DNA from 3 places in the Clostridioides sp. ZZV15-6383 genome. Region 1 is predicted to be linked to each of the others. Evidence: riboswitches for the same ligand, from Rfam matches in the RefSeq annotation. Region 1 holds a riboswitch; each other region holds the start of a gene.
What was found. Region 1 has a riboswitch for cobalamin ahead of KGF42_RS13450 (cobyric acid synthase). Riboswitches for the same ligand answer to the same signal wherever they lie in the genome.
Positions count from the first base shown of each region.

Region 2: linked by a shared signal. The riboswitch ahead of KGF42_RS13005 (energy-coupling factor ABC transporter permease) and the one ahead of KGF42_RS13450 (cobyric acid synthase) in region 1 are both predicted to bind cobalamin.
Region 3: linked by a shared signal. The riboswitch ahead of KGF42_RS04715 (ABC transporter substrate-binding protein) and the one ahead of KGF42_RS13450 (cobyric acid synthase) in region 1 are both predicted to bind cobalamin.

Region 1 is NZ_JAGWCV010000038.1:15,068-21,194, forward strand. Features, by position in the region: gene cbiB (adenosylcobinamide-phosphate synthase CbiB) at 1-84, opposite strand, end outside; gene KGF42_RS13445 (cobyrinate a,c-diamide synthase) at 85-1,461, opposite strand; gene KGF42_RS13450 (cobyric acid synthase) at 1,500-3,014, opposite strand; cobalamin riboswitch at 3,129-3,308, opposite strand; gene KGF42_RS13455 (histidine phosphatase family protein) at 3,375-3,989, opposite strand; gene cobS (adenosylcobinamide-GDP ribazoletransferase) at 4,009-4,782, opposite strand; gene cobU (bifunctional adenosylcobinamide kinase/adenosylcobinamide-phosphate guanylyltransferase) at 4,792-5,352, opposite strand; gene cobT (nicotinate-nucleotide--dimethylbenzimidazole phosphoribosyltransferase) at 5,384-6,127, opposite strand, start outside.
Region 2 is NZ_JAGWCV010000036.1:1,044-7,170, reverse strand. Features, by position in the region: gene cbiQ (cobalt ECF transporter T component CbiQ) at 1-654, opposite strand, end outside; gene KGF42_RS13010 (energy-coupling factor ABC transporter substrate-binding protein) at 657-941, opposite strand; gene KGF42_RS13005 (energy-coupling factor ABC transporter permease) at 931-1,683, opposite strand; cobalamin riboswitch at 1,868-2,061, opposite strand; gene KGF42_RS13000 (nitric oxide reductase activation-like protein) at 2,193-3,968, opposite strand; gene KGF42_RS12995 (AAA family ATPase) at 3,982-4,911, opposite strand; gene KGF42_RS12990 (GntR family transcriptional regulator) at 5,260-5,631, shown strand; gene KGF42_RS12985 (ATP-binding cassette domain-containing protein) at 5,646-6,127, shown strand, end outside.
Region 3 is NZ_JAGWCV010000007.1:88,508-94,634, forward strand. Features, by position in the region: gene KGF42_RS04700 (pentapeptide repeat-containing protein) at 1-698, shown strand, start outside; gene KGF42_RS04705 (ABC transporter ATP-binding protein) at 901-2,097, opposite strand; gene KGF42_RS04710 (iron ABC transporter permease) at 2,100-3,125, opposite strand; gene KGF42_RS04715 (ABC transporter substrate-binding protein) at 3,198-4,328, opposite strand; cobalamin riboswitch at 4,485-4,667, opposite strand; gene KGF42_RS04720 (dihydrodipicolinate synthase family protein) at 4,806-5,699, opposite strand; gene KGF42_RS04725 (fumarylacetoacetate hydrolase family protein) at 5,781-6,127, opposite strand, start outside.

The sequences.
Region 1 (6,127 bases):
AAATCTCACTGGATGAGGAAAAGAATATGGGTCTCCTACAATTAAGTCTGTTACATATCCTATATAAATAGATAAAATATTCATTTACTCATTTCCTTTATTCAAAAAATTTTCTATACAGCTTAAGTTATTATAAAAATGAGTATGAAGATATGTAACTAGAGTGTTTCCTTTACTATAACCACCATCCCACTCTTCTACTATATTTCCATCCCTTTCTTTTTTCATTGAATATACACATTTTTCATCACTTTCAAATATTGAATGATGAAACTCATGTCCTTTAATAGATTCCCCTTTTTTAGATAAAAGAGTATTTTCCTTGGCTACACCAATACAGTACCCAAATCTCTTTAAGGAAGATGTCATCCTGCTAATTCCACTGAATATACCAACCATATTAAATTCTTCTTCTTCTTGATTCAATAGTTTCTCACCTAGATACATCAGCCCTCCACATTCTGCATAAATAGGTATGTTATTATTATGTGCTTCTAATATAGAAGTTCTCATTGATTCATTTGCTTCTAGCTCTTTTCCAAATATCTCTGGAAAACCTCCTCCAATATAAATATAATCTGAATTTGGTACTGATGTATCTTCAAGAGGACTAAAGTAGTTTATTTCTAACCCAAGTTCTTCTAATAGCTCTATATTTTCTCTATAATAAAAATTGAATGCTTTATCATATGCTATAGCTATTGATTTATTATTAATGTGTTCTTTTATTTTATTATTTTCTATCAAAGTTTGAAAATCAAAATCACTCTCAAATTCGTCACTTTCTGATATTTCAATTATTCTATCAATATCTATATAGTTTTCAATTTCATCTGCTAGAGTGTAAAATTTTTCTCTTAATGATTTCATTTCTACACTAGGAACTAATCCTAAATGTCTAGATTCTAAAGAAAATTTATTATTTGGAGGAAAGTACCCCAACACTTCAACATTACAATACTTTTCTATAGAACTCTTGATTATTTGATAATGGCTACTAGTCTTTACATTGTTTACTATGACACCTTTTATATTTACATCTTTATCTAGTTCCTTATATCCAAGTACCATAGCAGCACTAGACGCTGCCATAGATTTTCCATTTATAACTAATATAACAGGTGATTTTAGTACCTTTGAAGTATGTGAACTTGTACAATTATCTAAATCTATTCCAAATCCATCATATAACCCCATAACACCTTCTATTACTGAAATATCTGCGTCCTTTGAGGACTTATTTACTATATACTTTATTTTTTCATCATCTAGCATATAAGAATCTAAATTTCTGGAATGTCTTCCAGTTATAAAAGTGTGATATGAAGGGTCTATATAGTCTGGCCCTACTTTATATGGCTGTACTTTCATATTTCTCTTAACCAAAGCTTGCATTATTCCTAATGATATTGTTGTTTTACCTACTCCACTACTAGTACCCGCAATTAAAATTTTTTTCATAATACACCTCCTACCTAAATTATAAATAAAAGTTACCCTTATTTCATAATCTCATATATTTTTTCTATATCTAAATGTTCTCTTAAAAAATCAGCTAACTTATCATACTCTTTATCCTTAAATTCATTAAAAGAGTTTACTTTACTTTCTAATTCTTCTAAGCCTTTTTTCTTTCTTATATTGTTTAAAATTGCTCTTGTAAAACTTATTTCATCAAATATTCCATGAAGATAAGTCCCAATTACATTCCCTTCTTTATTTACACTTCCTTCAGTATAATTAACCTCTTTATCCAGTTTTTTGGTTATCAAATCTAAGCTTCTTACATCATTACCTCGATTTGTAATACCCATATGAATTTCATAACCTTTTACTTTCTTACCTTTGAGGTCATTCATATATTCACTACTACATTCAATAATGGTAGCCTCTACCTGTGTTGTAGTCTTTTCTTTCTCAAATATTGTTTCTGTATCTAAAAGACCCATTCCATTAACTTCTTCAATTTCACTTTCAACATGATAAGGGTCTTTTAATTTTTTACCTAACATTTGATATCCACCACATATACCAAATATCAATTTACCTTGACTATGTAAATTTTTAATTTGTGACTCAAGACCACTTTTTCTTATATATGTTAAATCGTCTATAGTACTTTTAGTTCCAGGTATTATTACCATGTCTGGATTTCCCAAAGATTCTCCATAGTCTACATATCTAATACTTACATCTTCCTGTGTTTCAAATATATTAAAATCTGTAAAATTTGACATATGTAGAGTTCTAATTATTTCTATGTGTATATCACTTTTATCCATTTTTTTCTTAAATCTAGTGGTTACGCTGTCTTCATCTTCTATTTTTATATCTGTATAAGGGACTACTCCTATGACAGGTACTTTTATGATGTCTTCTAACATCTTTACACCATCTTGTAAAAGTTCTTTTTTCCCTCTGAATTTATTGATTATTACACCTTTTACTCTTTTTTTCTCGTCTTCATTTAATAGAAGCATTGTCCCAGCTAATGATGCAAATACTCCACCTCTATCAATATCTCCAACTATTATTACAGGTGCATCAGCTATTTCTGCCATACCCATATTAGATATATCTCTATCTTTTAAATTTATTTCTGCATTACTTCCTGCACCTTCCATAACTACAATATCATATCTTGAATTCAAGCTGTTAAAGGTTTCCCTTAATACATCTACTAACTCCAATTTATAGTCATGATACTTAGAAGAAGGCATTTCTCCCACAACTTTACCTCTTACAATAACTTGACTTTTATTATTTCCAGAAGGCTTTAATAAAACTGGATTCATATCAGCTATTGGCTCTATTTTTGCAGCCTCCGCTTGAAATACTTGTGCTCTTCCCATTTCTAACCCTTCTTTAGTTATAAAAGAATTTAAAGCCATATTTTGTGACTTAAAAGGAGCAACAGTGTAACCATCTTGCTTAAATATTCTACATAATCCTGCTACTAATACACTTTTACCTACATTTGAAGCTGTTCCTTGTAGCATTATTTTTTTCCCCACTTTCCATCCCTCCTTGTTAAAATTTACTAAAAGACAAATTAAAAAAAGTCCTAATACTTCTAAAGATAGGACTTTTATATATATTAATTAAAAATCTTTCACCCCGAAGACCTCTTGTTTTAAATTAAATTAGGCAGGTATCCTGGCTTAACTTCATCCTACTTCTATAACCTTCCCATCAAATTGACAGTGGTATTTATAGTTTCGTTGGTTTCACAGTAGCGGGGGCTGCAAAGGCATCTAACCTTTTTCCCTTTTAACATCTAATTAAGAACCTAATTTTAATCTAATATTCTATTTTCATTGTTAATTTTACAGATATATTACAAGTACATATTGTAATATTTAGTTTTGATTAAATTATATAAAGTCTGTAAAATTCATTTTATCTATTACAGCAAATCCACTATCAACTTCTAAAACTGTAATAGATGCATTATCAATTTTAAAGTTCCAGTGATATTTATAACTACCAGAAATCAAGTGTGTTATTATATTTCTTATTGTTCCTGCATGAGAACATACAAGTATTGTTTTTGTATCTGAATTACTATCATTTTCTAAAATTATATTATCAATTTCTTTTGCCACTCTTTCATAAGAGTCTACCAAACTTTCTCCATTTGGATATCTATAGTTACTACCTTCTTCTATCATTTTTTCAAACTCACTTGGATATTTGATTTTAATATCTTCAAAAGTTATTCCTTCAAAGTCTCCAAAACTAATTTCTCTTAGAGCTTCTTTTTCTTCTATTTCTAATAATTTCAATTTTGATATTTTTTTTATTGTATCTTTAGTACGTGTAGATGGTGTTGTATAAATCTTGTCTATTTTTTCATGACTTAAATATCTAGTAATTTTATTTATTTGCAGTTCACCCTCTTCACTAATACAACTATTTATATGACCTGACAATTTTCCTTTTTTATTATCATCTGTCAGTGCATGTCTTATTAATATTAATCTTATCATATTATCACCACTTTTTAGTTTAAAAAAACATAAAAATTAACAAATATATGTAAATCAAATATACAAGCTCTGAAAGTTCTATTCCACAGCCTAATATATCTCCTGTTACTCCATCAATTTTTGCATAAATATGCTTTTTAAATAATATTATAAATATAAAAACTACTATAACTGAACCTAATACCTTAATCAACACTATATTAGGTAATAAGAATATAAATTTAGTAATAAGACCAACTATTAATAATGTGTATATTATAGCTGTTATTAACATACTTGTAGTCAATTTTCCTATAAATAAATTTCCCATTCCTTTTTCTCTTGGAGTCACAGTTTTATATGTCAATAACATTACTCCTAGCCTTGCAATCATTGGCATAAAAATTATAACCCATAATGAATTATTACTTATTATATTGTATATAAATCCAATTTTTAATAAAAGTACAAACATAATTGCTAAAAGTGAATTTGTACCCAATCTTGAATCTTTCATTATTTCAAGCATTTTTTCTTTATCTCTATAACTGTATATTGCATCAAATGTATCTCCTAATCCATCTATATGAAGTCCTCCTGTAATTAAGACACCAGCTAGAGTTATTATTATAGAAGCTATAAATGGTTCAAATAAAAGCATAGAAATCCATCCTACTAAATAGGTTAATATACCTATGACAAAACCTACAAGTGGAAAATATACTATTGATTTATAAAATTCATCATCAAATCCTACATTTAATTTTATAGGTATCCTTGTCAAAAACTGTAGTATTAAAATAAATCTTTTCATAGTCACATACTACTCCTTTATTTTCATGGGTATTCCACTAACTACAAAATAAACTTCATTACTTTTTGATGCTATATATTGATTTATACGACCTACAATGTCAGCATATATCCTACTAAGTTTATTCCCAGGAACAATTCCCATACCTAATTCATTCGTCACAAATACAAAGTATAGATTTGTTTTTTCTATTTCTTCAATAAGTTTACTAATTTGTTCTTTTATGTACTCTTCTAATTTATTTATTTCTTCTTGAGTAGAGTCTTCTATATTTGGATTGTGTTTAAACATTAGATTATTTACTAATAATGTTACACAATCCAGTATAACAGTTTCATGTTCTTTGTATATCTCTTCAATTATGGAATATATATCTTCATATATTTCATATGTATTCCAGTTTCTAGGTCTATTCTCTTGATGCTTTTTTACTCTATCTTTCATTTCATCATCAAATGGAATAGAAGTAGCTATATAGGCTGTATTATTATGCTTGTCCAAACATAGTTTTTCTGCAAAGTTACTCTTTCCTGACCTAGCTCCTCCTGTTACTAGAATAATTTTACTCATCAAAACACTCCTACATATTAAATTTTTATATTTATCTTCCCATGTCAATTTCATCAAAAGTTGCCATATTCTTGTAAGTATAATTTGAAGCTTCTATTATATTAAACGCTAAAGCAGCTCCACTTCCCTCACCTAACCTCATATCCATATTTAATAGAGGGTCTAACTTCAATATATCTAATGCTCTTTTAGTTCCTGATTCTGCTGACAAATGAGATGCTATCATATATTCTCTAGTTTTTGGATTTATCTTATATGCAATTAATGCTGCTGCATAAGAAATAAATCCATCAATTACTACTGGAATTCTATTAGCACTACATCCTAATATAACACCTGCCATTGAACCTATTTCAAATCCACCTACTTTAGATAAAATATCTACTCCATCAGTTGGATTTGGATTATTAATTTCAATAGCTTTTCTAATTACTTCAGCCTTATGTTTTAGTCTCTCTTTCTTAAGACCTGCACCTATACCAGTAACCTCTAAAGGGTCACGCCCTGAAATTACAGATATTATTGCTGTACTTGGAGTAGTATTTGCTATACCCATCTCTCCAATACCAATAACCTTATAATCTTTTTCTATACACTGTTCTGCTATTTCAATACCTATCTCTAAACATCTAATAGCTTCTTGTTTACTCATAGCTGGACCTTTTGCCATATTTGATGTCCCTTTTCTTATCTTGTAATCTAACACTCCATCTAGTTTTTCATCACAGTTTATTCCTACATCTACAGCTACAACATCTGCCCCTACAAATTTACT
Region 2 (6,127 bases), on a different contig from region 1:
TTTTATGTCTAATGATATACACATATCATCATACCTTGTCATAAGTCTTTTGTACAGCATACTTCCAAGAATTCCTAAGGATTTATATGAAGTTTTTAAATTTATATACCCAAATCTTAACTCTTGTGACTTGTATATTTCTGAAAATTCTTCTAAAAATATGAATATAAACCTATATATTAACATTGATAACTCAACAAAAGTATCAGGTAAATGCAACTTTTTAAAGAAGAATATTAATTGATTAAAAGGAGTTGTAAGTATACAAAAATACACACAAGTCAAACAAGACATAGCTCTAAACAACACATGAATAGACATATCAATAGATGCCTTTGATATTCCTACATTGAAACTAAAAAACTTAAAACTATATAATAAGTCTGCTTTATTAAAAGATATATTTACAAGAGTTATTCCTATACTAAGAAATAAAAAGTACATTGGTATTCTAAGTAATTTTAAATAGTTTTTTAAATCTATTCCAGCCACACAAACAACTAGAATACTCATTAAAATCATAATTCCACTTAAAATAAATATATTTTGTATTACCATAGAAGCAATCAAAAATATTACTCCTATGGCTACTTTTTTGTTTGGATTTACTTTACTTAATCTATTTGTATATGCATATTTATCAATTATAAGCATGATTAACTTCTCTTTCCTTTTTGAAGACCTAATATGTATCCTATTACACCAGCACCTAAAGCTGCTTGTGCAGAGAATAATAAGCTTTCTATTTCTCCACTTGGTGGCTCATAAGGACTGCTAAACCACGGTTTGTAATTTGGATTTATCTTAGTAATTTCACTTTCAGCTTGACCATCTGCTCCTCCATATTCAGCACCTGAGTTAACAAGTAATGGAAATATAATAAGAGCCACTACTAATAAAAGTAATAATATGTTAGTTTTTGTTTTTGTTTTAGCACTCATTAACTTTAACTCCTTTATCATTATTTTCTAGTATGCTTTTTTCTCCGTTTTCTGTAATTAAATTATATACAATTACAGTAAGTATACCTTCTGCTATTGCTATTGGTATTTGAGTCATAAAGAAAATTCCTAAAAACTTAATTGCAGAAGCCATAACTCCACCTGATGGGTCTGGGAAAGCCAGTGCTAATTGTATTGAAGTTATTGTATATGTGGCCAAATCTCCTATTGCTGCTGCAAGAAATACTGGCATAGCATTATTTCCATCTTTTTTCTTTAACACCTTAAATATTAAGAACGATATAATTGGCCCTATAATAGCCATTGAAAAAGCATTCGCTCCTAAAGTAGTTATTCCTCCATGTGCTAATAGTAATGCTTGGAATATTAAAACTATAGTTCCAAGAACAAACATTACACTTGGTCCAAACATTATCGCTCCAAGACCGACTCCAGTAGGATGTGAGCAACTTCCTGTTACTGAAGGTATTTTTAGTGCTGATAATACAAACACAAATGCTCCACATAGAGCTAATAATACTTTCTTTTTAGGGTCTTGTTTTACTATTTTTCCAATTGATTTTAGTCCTACTAAAAAAAATGGTATAAATATAACTCCCCATGCTATAGACCATTTTACTGGTAAGTAACCTTCCATTATGTGCATTGCATTTGATGTAACTGGAGTCAAAATAATTAACATAAGTGCTGCTATAATCCCCAATTTGATATTTTGTTTCATCTTAGTATCCCCTCTCTCCCTTTCCAATAATTAAAATATAAATAATAAAATGTCTGATTTATTTAATAAAATAAAAAAGCCTAACACGATGGTTAGGCTTCTAATTTTCCACAATCCAAATACAAACACATAAAATAAATATATCTGTATAATTATTATAAGAAACTTTCTCCATCCCCGAAGAAATTACTTTAATATTTTAGGCAGGTCTCCTGACTTAGCTTCTTCCTACTCCTCTTCCTTCCCATGAGATATAAAAAACCATCATCATAGTGGCTAACAAAAGTTTCGTCTGCATCACAGTAGCGGGGGCTGTAAAGGAATTCAACCTTTTTCCCTATTAATCTTGCTTGAAGAACCTATAATATTATATATTTAATTTTTAACTTATTCTTAAATCATTTTCTATATAAATCATTGTATACCTTTTCTGTGAAAATTTCTACATTTTTTACAGATTTTATTCATTTTTATATTTTTATGTATATAAATTCTTTTTTGTAAGTTTATTAATTTCTAATTATCTTCTTTAAATACATTGAAACCACATCAGAAAATCTAGTTATATCTCTCGAATATATGAAATCATTTCCATATATTAATCTTTCAGCTTCAAGCTCTGATTCTTTACCTGTAAATACTCCTAATACCAATATATTTTGTTTTCTAGCCTTTCTTACTTCATTGGCTGTGTCTCTCAAACCAACTATCCCTCTATAAGCTTTTTCTCCTCTTAAGGTTCTCTCACTATTTTTTCCTATCTTTACATCATTTGGTCTTCCATCACTAAGAACTATCAAAATTTTATTTTCTTCATCTCTATTTATTAGACCACTACATATAGATTTTATAGCCAAACCATCTCTATTATTACCAGCACAAAAATACTCAAATATATTTTCACTATTTTTTATCCCATCATCATAATCTTTAAATCTTTTTAATATTGTATAATCTAAAAAACTAGAAAATCCCATAACTCTATTTGGTATTCCAACTTCTGTTAGAGCATTTGCAATTATGTAAGCTTGAATTGCCACATTTCCTTGATTTCTACTTTGAGAGCCACTTGCATCCAATAATATATCAATAACATATTTACCTTTTTCATTTTCTATATCTTTATAAAATATTTTATTATTATTACTTCTACCCACTCTCCAAGCTCTATTTGCTAAGATAGTACCACAATCAGAGTATACTCTTGTTTTAGCATTTTCTTCTATTAAAATTCTAGCAAGACTTTCTTTTAATCTCTTTATCTGTTGTCTATACATTCTAGCATGTTCTCTAAATTTTCCTAAATTATTTTCCTTTTGTCTTGTTACATATTTTAGTTGAAATACATTATTACATTCACTTCTAAGAACTCCATCTGTAAAGTGTATTCTACAACCTTCATGAACGTTTCTACAGTTTTGTGTTTCAATCTTTTTAATTTCACCTTTACTTAAATAAGTTTTTCCATAATAATGTTCTATTTTTGAATATATTTTATTTGCAGTATCTTCATCAACATATATAACTCTATCTGCCGAATTATTAGATTGAGAATTATCAAAATCTCCTATTCCTTCTACAAGCATGGACGAAGATATTGAGTCTATATCACTTTCAATAATATTTTCTTCTTCATCACTATAAAGTTCTTCATACATAAAATCAGCAAATGTATCAAAGTTTACTTCAACATCTTTTACATTATTTTCATCATATGTAGAATTGCTTTCTTCTCCATTTAATATATATTCAAAATAAGTTAAATATATAACATCTAATGCTTTTAAAATCTCCATAATATCTTGATTCGTATCTATATTTCTTATATCATTAACTATCCTTCTAGTCATACTGTCTAATGCTGGATGTTTGCCCATGCTATAAAGTATAAACGCATATTTAATTTTATCCATAATATTGTCATTATGTATTTTGGTAAAACGTGAAACAATATCTTTATAAGCATTTTTTCTTATATCTTCTATCCCTGGTCTATCTTTAATGGCCTTTTCTTCAACTATTGTATTTAATATAACTTGAATTAGACCCAATATAATATCTTTGTTGTACCCTTTTCGTATTCTATTTGTAAGATATTTTTTAACTATATCCCAATCAACATACTTTCTTCTAGCACCTGCAACTATTGCAAAATACAGACCTATTTCCTTTGAAGAATAATCTTTTTCTGATATATCTATATTTTCATTGTAGTCTCCAGCTATTGTCCAAGATAAGTTATTGGCTCTATTTTCAAATTCATAATCATCATATATCCATTTCATAATTTCACCTATATTAAATATGACTTATTGGAAACACATCTGTACTCTCCCATTTACTAGGTATTCTAGTTTTAATTACATCTCCAACCATTTCTTTCTCGTATATATCAAAAGTCTTTCCTGTAAGCCCCATATTAATTGCAAGAGTTGGTTTCAATCCTCTCCTTATAGTCTTAAGAGATGCCATAAGTCCACGTAAATCAATAGCTTTACTAGATATCTCACCATTTTGAGATTTTAATTGTAAGTCTAAAAATATCCCTGCAAAATGAATTAATTTCTCTTCATCTGCATCCGAAAATTCATTTTTTAAAATCATCATTAGCTTATCTTCTTCTATAGGAGGAATGTCTATTACCATAAATCTAGATACTAGGGCTTCATTAAGTTCCTTTGTCCCTGCATATTCATAGTTCATAGTCCCAATAAATCTTGTTGCTGGATGTAGATTGACTCTCTCATATCCAGGTACATCAATTATTCTTCTATAATCTAAAGCTGAATGTACTACAACTATAGCATCATTTTTTGCCATGTTAATTTCATCAAATACCCCAAAACCTCCATTAATAGCACATTCATAAACTGAACCTCTTCTAAGTTTAACTTCATTGTCTATAAATGTATCTGTACCTATAAGTGTTGAACTATCTGTATTTATATGAAATGATGTATTCCACTGAGGTCTATTAAATATCTCACCCAAATTATCCGCAAGTAAGTTTTTTCCTGTTGCCTTTGGTCCTGATAATAATATATTTTCTTCTTCTAAAAAAGCTGCTATACACATAGATAATATGTCTTTTCCATAAAAATAAGTTTTAGACTTTGTTACTCTATATTCTAAATCTTTTTCTAATCCATAATAATTTCTAAAATACATTATATCTTCAATAAGCTTTTCATCTACCCCTTGTACTCTTAGATTATCTATTATATCCATATTCTTACCCCTTTTATATAAATAGTATTTGTTTTATTACTTAACACCATTTTAGCATAAAAGGATATAAGCTAAAATTGATTTTATAAATTAATGACAGCTCTTCCTCTCTTTTAAAGAAAAAACTATCTATATGTATCTCTTATGTATTATTTTTGTTAAATAGTTGAAAATTATCAGATTACAACTCGTTACAAGATTTATAAGTTGAGCCTTGTGAATGTATTTGATTACTGTATATTGTTTTAGTTTTGTATTTATTATCTTGACAATATTTATTTATATGTCTATACTGTACTTATCGAACCAGTACACCAAGTACGCAAAATATAGTAACAGGAGGATTAAATGGAAATAATCATTAGCAACAGTAGTGATAAACCTATATATGAACAAATATGTTTACAGATTAAAAGCTTTATAATGGATGGAAAACTATCTGCTGGCGAAATGCTACCATCTATGAGAGCTTTGGCAAAAGACTTACATATAAGTGTAATTACTGTTCAACGCGCATATGAGGATTTAACTCGTGATGGATTTATTGAAACTGTATCTGGAAAAGGTAGTTTTGTAGCTAGCCAAAACAAAGAGTTTATTCAAGAAGAACAATTGCGAATAGCAGAAGAATTGTTACAAAAAGTCGCCGAGATTGGTAGAACACATGGTATAGCTTATGAGCAGATGACTAATATTCTAAAATTATTTTATGAAAATTAAGGAGATATAAAACAATGGAGAAAAATAATGTTTTAGTTCATAATTTATGTAAAAGTTTTGGCGATTTTTCATTAAAAGATGTTTCATTTCAAGTTCCAAAGGGAAGAATTGTCGGTTTTATTGGTGAGAATGGAGCTGGAAAAAGTACCACAATTAACTTGATATTGAATGAATTAGAAAAAGATGATGGAAAAATTGAAATCTTTGGAGTAGAACATACCATATATTCAATTAAAAATGATATAGGGGTTGTCTTTGATGAGTGCAATTTCCATGATATTTTTACTGCAAAACATATTGCCAAAATACTTTCTGGTGTATATACATCATGGGATGATGAACTTTATAAGTATTATTTAGAAAAATTCAATCTTCCATTAGAAAAAACTATTGGTTCATTTTCTAAAGGAATGAAAATGAAATTATCCATTAAAAATAAATCGTATAAACAATTATATATTAGCTACTGCACATCACTTAATATGTTCTTTCACTA
Region 3 (6,127 bases), on a different contig from region 1:
AAAAAATACTTAAAAAACATTACCAATGGCTTAAGAACAATAATGATGGAGAAAGAGCAGATTTAAGAGAAGTAAAGTTAGAAAATATGGATTTAAAAGGATACTGTTTAAGTAATATTGATTTTTCATGGTCTGACCTTATTGATTTAAACTTAGAAGAGGCCGATTTAGAAAATTCTAATTTTAACAACTCTTATTTTTCAAATTGTTCACTAAAAAACTCCATACTAAAAAAAGCAGACTTAAGTGGTGCTAATTTTAGATTTTGTGATTTATCTAACTCAGACTTAAGTGGTGCTAATTTAGAAAACTCCAATTTAGAATATGCTACTTTGGATGGAATAATATCAGATGAAAGTACTCGTTTTTTTAAATTGTACTGTCCTGAAACAGGAGCATTTATAGGCTATAAAAAATGTTTTAATTTTAGAATGGTACAATTATTAATACCTAGTGACGCAAAAAGAGTATCTGCTACATCAAATGCTTGTAGATGTGATAAAGCAAAAGTACTGTCAATTACAAGTATAGATGGTAAAGAATCTTTTAAAAGTGCTCGTGCATATGCTGATGAAAATTTTATATATAGAGTAGGAGAAACGATTGTAGCTGAAGATTTTAATGAAAATAGATGGAAAGAATCAACTACAGGAATTCACTTTTTTTTAACTAGAGAGGAAGCTATAGGTTATTTGTAAAGTAACTTCTTTTTATAATGACATATATAAAATACATAAATAATAAAAAAGGGGCTGTCTCAAAATAGAGATAAGCATTTTTTCATTGTTGAAATGATGAAAATATATTTGATTTCATACAAAAAAGAGTGCCTCATGAACTAAACAGTTCATTTTGAGACACCCACTTTTTATATTTCACAAGTACATTTTATTTTGAAGGTTATAGTAAATTATTCATATTAATACTATCTACCATTTGGGAAACTTTATCTATATATTCTATATTATTGTACAGATTATTATAATACTTATGACTCTCATCTCTATTTCTAAAAGAATAAACTTTTTTATTTAACTTCAAAGCCTCTTTTATAATATCTATATTCCTTTTGTTTATTTCACCTACATTAAATCCAGTATCTATTATAACCTTAGAGTTACTTAGGCTCTTAATGGCCAAATCGAAACTCTCATCGCTTATCAACTCAAATGGCTTTTCTGTAAACATCTTTATGCCCATAGTTCTACCAATTTCATAATCAATATCATTTTCATGTATTATTCCAGAGTATAGACCTATACCTTTTTTAGTAAAAGCTCTATAAATTGGAGTTGCTTTACCCCCACCACCAATTATAAAAACTTCATTTTTAGATTTATTACTAATTTCTACTGCACCTAAAAGACTATTAAAATTTTTATCATCCAACTCATAAAGCGAATTTATAATATCCTCATCTACTACATCTTCAGGTTGACCATAAGCTATGACTTTATTATTTTTTATAAGAGCAACCTTATCACAACTTTTTAATGCTATATCTATTTCATGTAGTGAAAGTATTACTGATATTAACTTTTCTTTACTTAGTTTCTTTAGTATGTTTATGAGCTCCAATCTATGTTTTATATCCAAATGAGTTGTCGGCTCATCCAATATAATTATTTCTGGTTCTTGAACGAGAGCTCTTGCAACCAACACCTTTTGTTTTTCTCCATCACTTAGTTCATCAAAATATCTTTTCTTTAAATGTAATGCATCTACAGACTCCAATGCTTCGTCTACCATTATTAAATCCTTTTTAGATAGACTCCCAAAAAATCCTGTATACGGATACCTTCCTATATTGACTATATCTTGTACAGTCATTAAGTCACCTAATAATCTATTTGTAAGTACTAAAGCCATTTTTTTTGATAATTCTTTTCTGGATATATGATTTACATCTATATCATTCAAATATATCTCACCTTTTATTGGTGTTATAAGTTTAGATAAGGACCTCAATAGGGTAGTTTTTCCAGCTCCATTACTTCCCAAAAGACATAGTATTTCTCCATTTTTTACTTCTATATTTATATCACTTACAACTACTTTGTTATTGTATCCTACACTTAAATTATTAGTTTTCAACATATCTAAGTCCTATCCTTCCTTTTCATCAATAGCATCACTACAATTGGAGCTCCTAATAAAGATGTTATAGTGCTTATTGGTAATTCTACTGGTGATAAAATTACTCTTGATATCAAATCACAAAGAGCTGTAACTATACTTCCTAAAAATATTACCACTGGTATTAAAACTCTATTATCTGATGTCTTAAATATCAATTTTGAAATTTGTGGTACTGCAAGTCCAATAAATCCTATAGGACCTGCAAATGCTGATACTATTGCAGCTAGTATACTAGATATAAATACTATCAAAACCCTAAAAAATTTTATATTTATACCAATACTTTTTGCATATTCTTCTCCCAGTAAAAAAGCATTTAAAGGTTTTATTATGAAGATAGTCATCAAAAGACCTAACATACCAACTATTATAAGTATTTCTACCTTTTCCCATGTAAATCCAGAAAAACTCCCCATAGACCACACAGTAAATTCCTTTAATTTTTCACTATTTGCAAATGATTGTAACACATTTGTTATACCACTACACACATATCCAGTCATAATTCCTATTATTAAAAGAGTTGTTATATTCTTTACCTTATTTGCAAATAGAATGACTATAGACATTACAATCAGAGCTCCTATAAATGCTGCCACAAATATACTCATTGAATTTATACTTTCAAATCCCAATGTATACCCCCCCAAAATCATAAGTGCTACTGACAAAGTAGAACCTGAAGATACACCTAATATATATGGTTCAACTATTGGGTTTTTGAAAAATATCTGTAGTAAGATACCTGATACGGCTAGACAGGCTCCACCTACCATAGTTGCAAGTACTCTAGGGATTCTTATATTGTAGATTATTTTATAATGTTCTGTATTATCCATACCTCTTAATACAACATCTATTATTTCCTTAAATTCAATTTTTACAGAACCAAATGCTACACACACTAAAAAAGTAAGTATCATACCTATAATTATCGCTATAAATACTGTAGTATTCCTTATTCTAATTTTATTGATAAAATCCATTTATATACTCCTCTTATCAAAACTATATTAACTAAACTCTATAAAACCTATCTTTTAGTGTCGTCTTATATACTATTTATCATAGTTTATATAATGTTTGATTTTTTCACCTGTAGTTCCTGGATGAAACATCTCAACTAAATCTACTATTAATTCGTCTGTCTTATCTACTGATTGATAATAATCTGGAGCAAACACCCATAGGTTTCCATTTTTTACAACATCCAAATCAGCCAACATAGGTGCACTAGATTTTATAGAATCTAAGTTTGGTGCATAATCTGAACTTGATGAGTATACAAATATATCTGCATCCTTTGCAACTTCATGTAATTGCTCAATGCTCACTCGTCCTTCATTTGAATCTATTGAAGCACATGCATTTATTCCACCAGCCATTTTTATCATATTGTCTACATATGAGTCTTTAGGTGCTATATAAGCATTTCCTTCATATACAGATGCCCATACAACTTTAGGCTTAGTTTTATTTTTTATTTTGTTACTTACCTCTTCTATTCTTTGTACTGTTTTATCTAGTTCACTAGTAGCTATATCTTCTTTATCATAAAATGCAGCTATTAAGCTTGTCCACTCCATCCTTCCAAATGGATTTTGCTCTTTATATTCATTATCCACAACATAATTAAGCCCTAATTCTTTTAGTTTGTCAATAAATTTTGTATCAGCTTCTGATAAGCCACTACTCACTATAGTTAAATCAGGATTTAAGTCTACTATTTTTTCATAATCTGGTGCTAAATTTGAACCAACATAATGTATCTTTCCATTTTTCATTAAATCTTTAATTTCTTTAATAGTCCAATACTGTTCTTCTGTTGTTACTGCTTTTATACTATCTAGTTCATCTATTGTTCTTAGAGAACAAGCTTGTGTTGTAGATGCTATTAATACATTGTCCACAGGTGTTCTAACTATATTAGAATTTTTATACTTTGCAGGAATTTTAATCTTCTTAGGGATTAAAATTAGTTCTCGATTATCTCCATCAGTTACTTTTTTAATTCCATCTTCTAAATATTCAACACTAAATCCACTTGCATATTTTAATTCTAACTTCTTACCACTACTAACTTGTGTATTATCTTTATCATCTTTACTACATCCTATAAGACCTCCTACCAAAAAAATTACCATAACAATTAAAAAAAACTGCTTTAAAACATTTGATTTAAATTTCATCTCTTTCACTCCAATATTTTATTTTTTATGAGTGGCTAAAAACTTTAATAAAATAAAAAACTTCTCCTAATTTAATAAGGAGAAGCTTATATATCAACTTTACAAAAAATGAATTGATATTTCATTTTATTATAAAGTACAATCTCCACCCTAAATTGCACCTATGTAATACTGGGCAGGTCTCCTGACTCACGGCTTCTCCTCCATCATCCTTCCCAAAATTTTTTATAAATTTCAGTGGATTTTGATTTTGTATCCGTATACAGTAGCGGGGGCTGTAGTGAATTTACATCACTTTCCCTATTAAACTAATATAGTACCCTAGTATTATTTAATTTAATTTTTATTAAGATAATTGTAGTTTATTGTTGACTACTTTGCAAGATTGATTTAACATATATAAAAAAAGAGTGTTTAAAATGATTATAAAAATCAGTTTAAAACCCTCTTTTTTTGTTAATATATTTAATTAAGTAGTTAATATATATTTAATTCATTCATCAATTTTTTAATTTCACATACTTGCTTTTCATTTGGTTTTATAAATGGGGCAGTCATATAATCGCTTATTTGTAATCCTCTGATAGTCATAGCTTTTTTCATTGCTGGTATAAATGGATTTGTTATTAAGTAAAAATCCATTGCTTTATTGATATATTTTTGAATTTCTATAACCTTATCCATATCTTTACTGTTATAAGCTTCAGCCCATTTAGAACAAACTTCTGGAATTAAATTTGATAGTCCACCTATACAACCTGCTCCTCCAGACATTAGATTATGTATAAAGTTTTCATCATAACCACTATATATCTTAAAATCCGGGAACTCTGCTTTCATAGTATTTATTAAATCTCTAGTGTGTCCCATCAAGGTTACTGTATCCTTATATCCAACTATGTTTTTATGTTTTCTTACAAGTCTTAATGTAAGCTCTGGACTTAAATCATAACCAGTTCTATCTGGATAATTGTATAAATATATTTCAGCTTCTGTATTTTTAGCTATCTCACTATAAAACATCTCAATGCTATCATCATCAAGAGAGAAATAATAAGGGCTTATTATCATAACTCCATCTGCTCCACTATTATGTGCATAGTTTGAAAGCTCTATAGATTCATCTACACACATACGACTTGTACCTATAAACACTTTTACTCTCTTATTGACATGACTAGTTACTAAATCTATAAGTTCTTTTTGCATATCCATAGACATATTAAAGAACTCTCCAGTACTTCCCATTATAACTAGACCATCTACACCCCCATCTATAAGATAGTCGTATACTTTTTTATTTCCTTCTTTATCTAAATTTCCTTCTTCATCAAATATTGTAACAACTGGTGTCAAAAATTCTGCTTTCATAATTTAAACTCCTAAAATTTATTTTAATATGTTCATTTAATACATTCAGATTCTGCCTTAATATTAGCTATATTAAAACATTTACTTAATGTGATTTCTTAAAATTCCAATACTTTCAATCTCACATTCAATTACATCTCCACTACTCATATATCGTGGAGGTGAAAAGCCCATCCCAACTCCAGAAGGTGTACCAGTAGCTATAATATCTCCAGCCTCTAAAGTCATACCTTTTGAAAGTTCTGAAACTATATCTGAAATGTCTGATATGAATAACCTTGTATTAGAACTTTGTCTTTCTTCACCATTTACTCTACTACATACTTTAAGTTTTATAGGAAAAGAAATTGCACTTTTATGTAGGATACATGGTCCTAAAGATGTAAATGTATCTAATCCCTTTCCTCTAAACCATTGAACATGCTCTC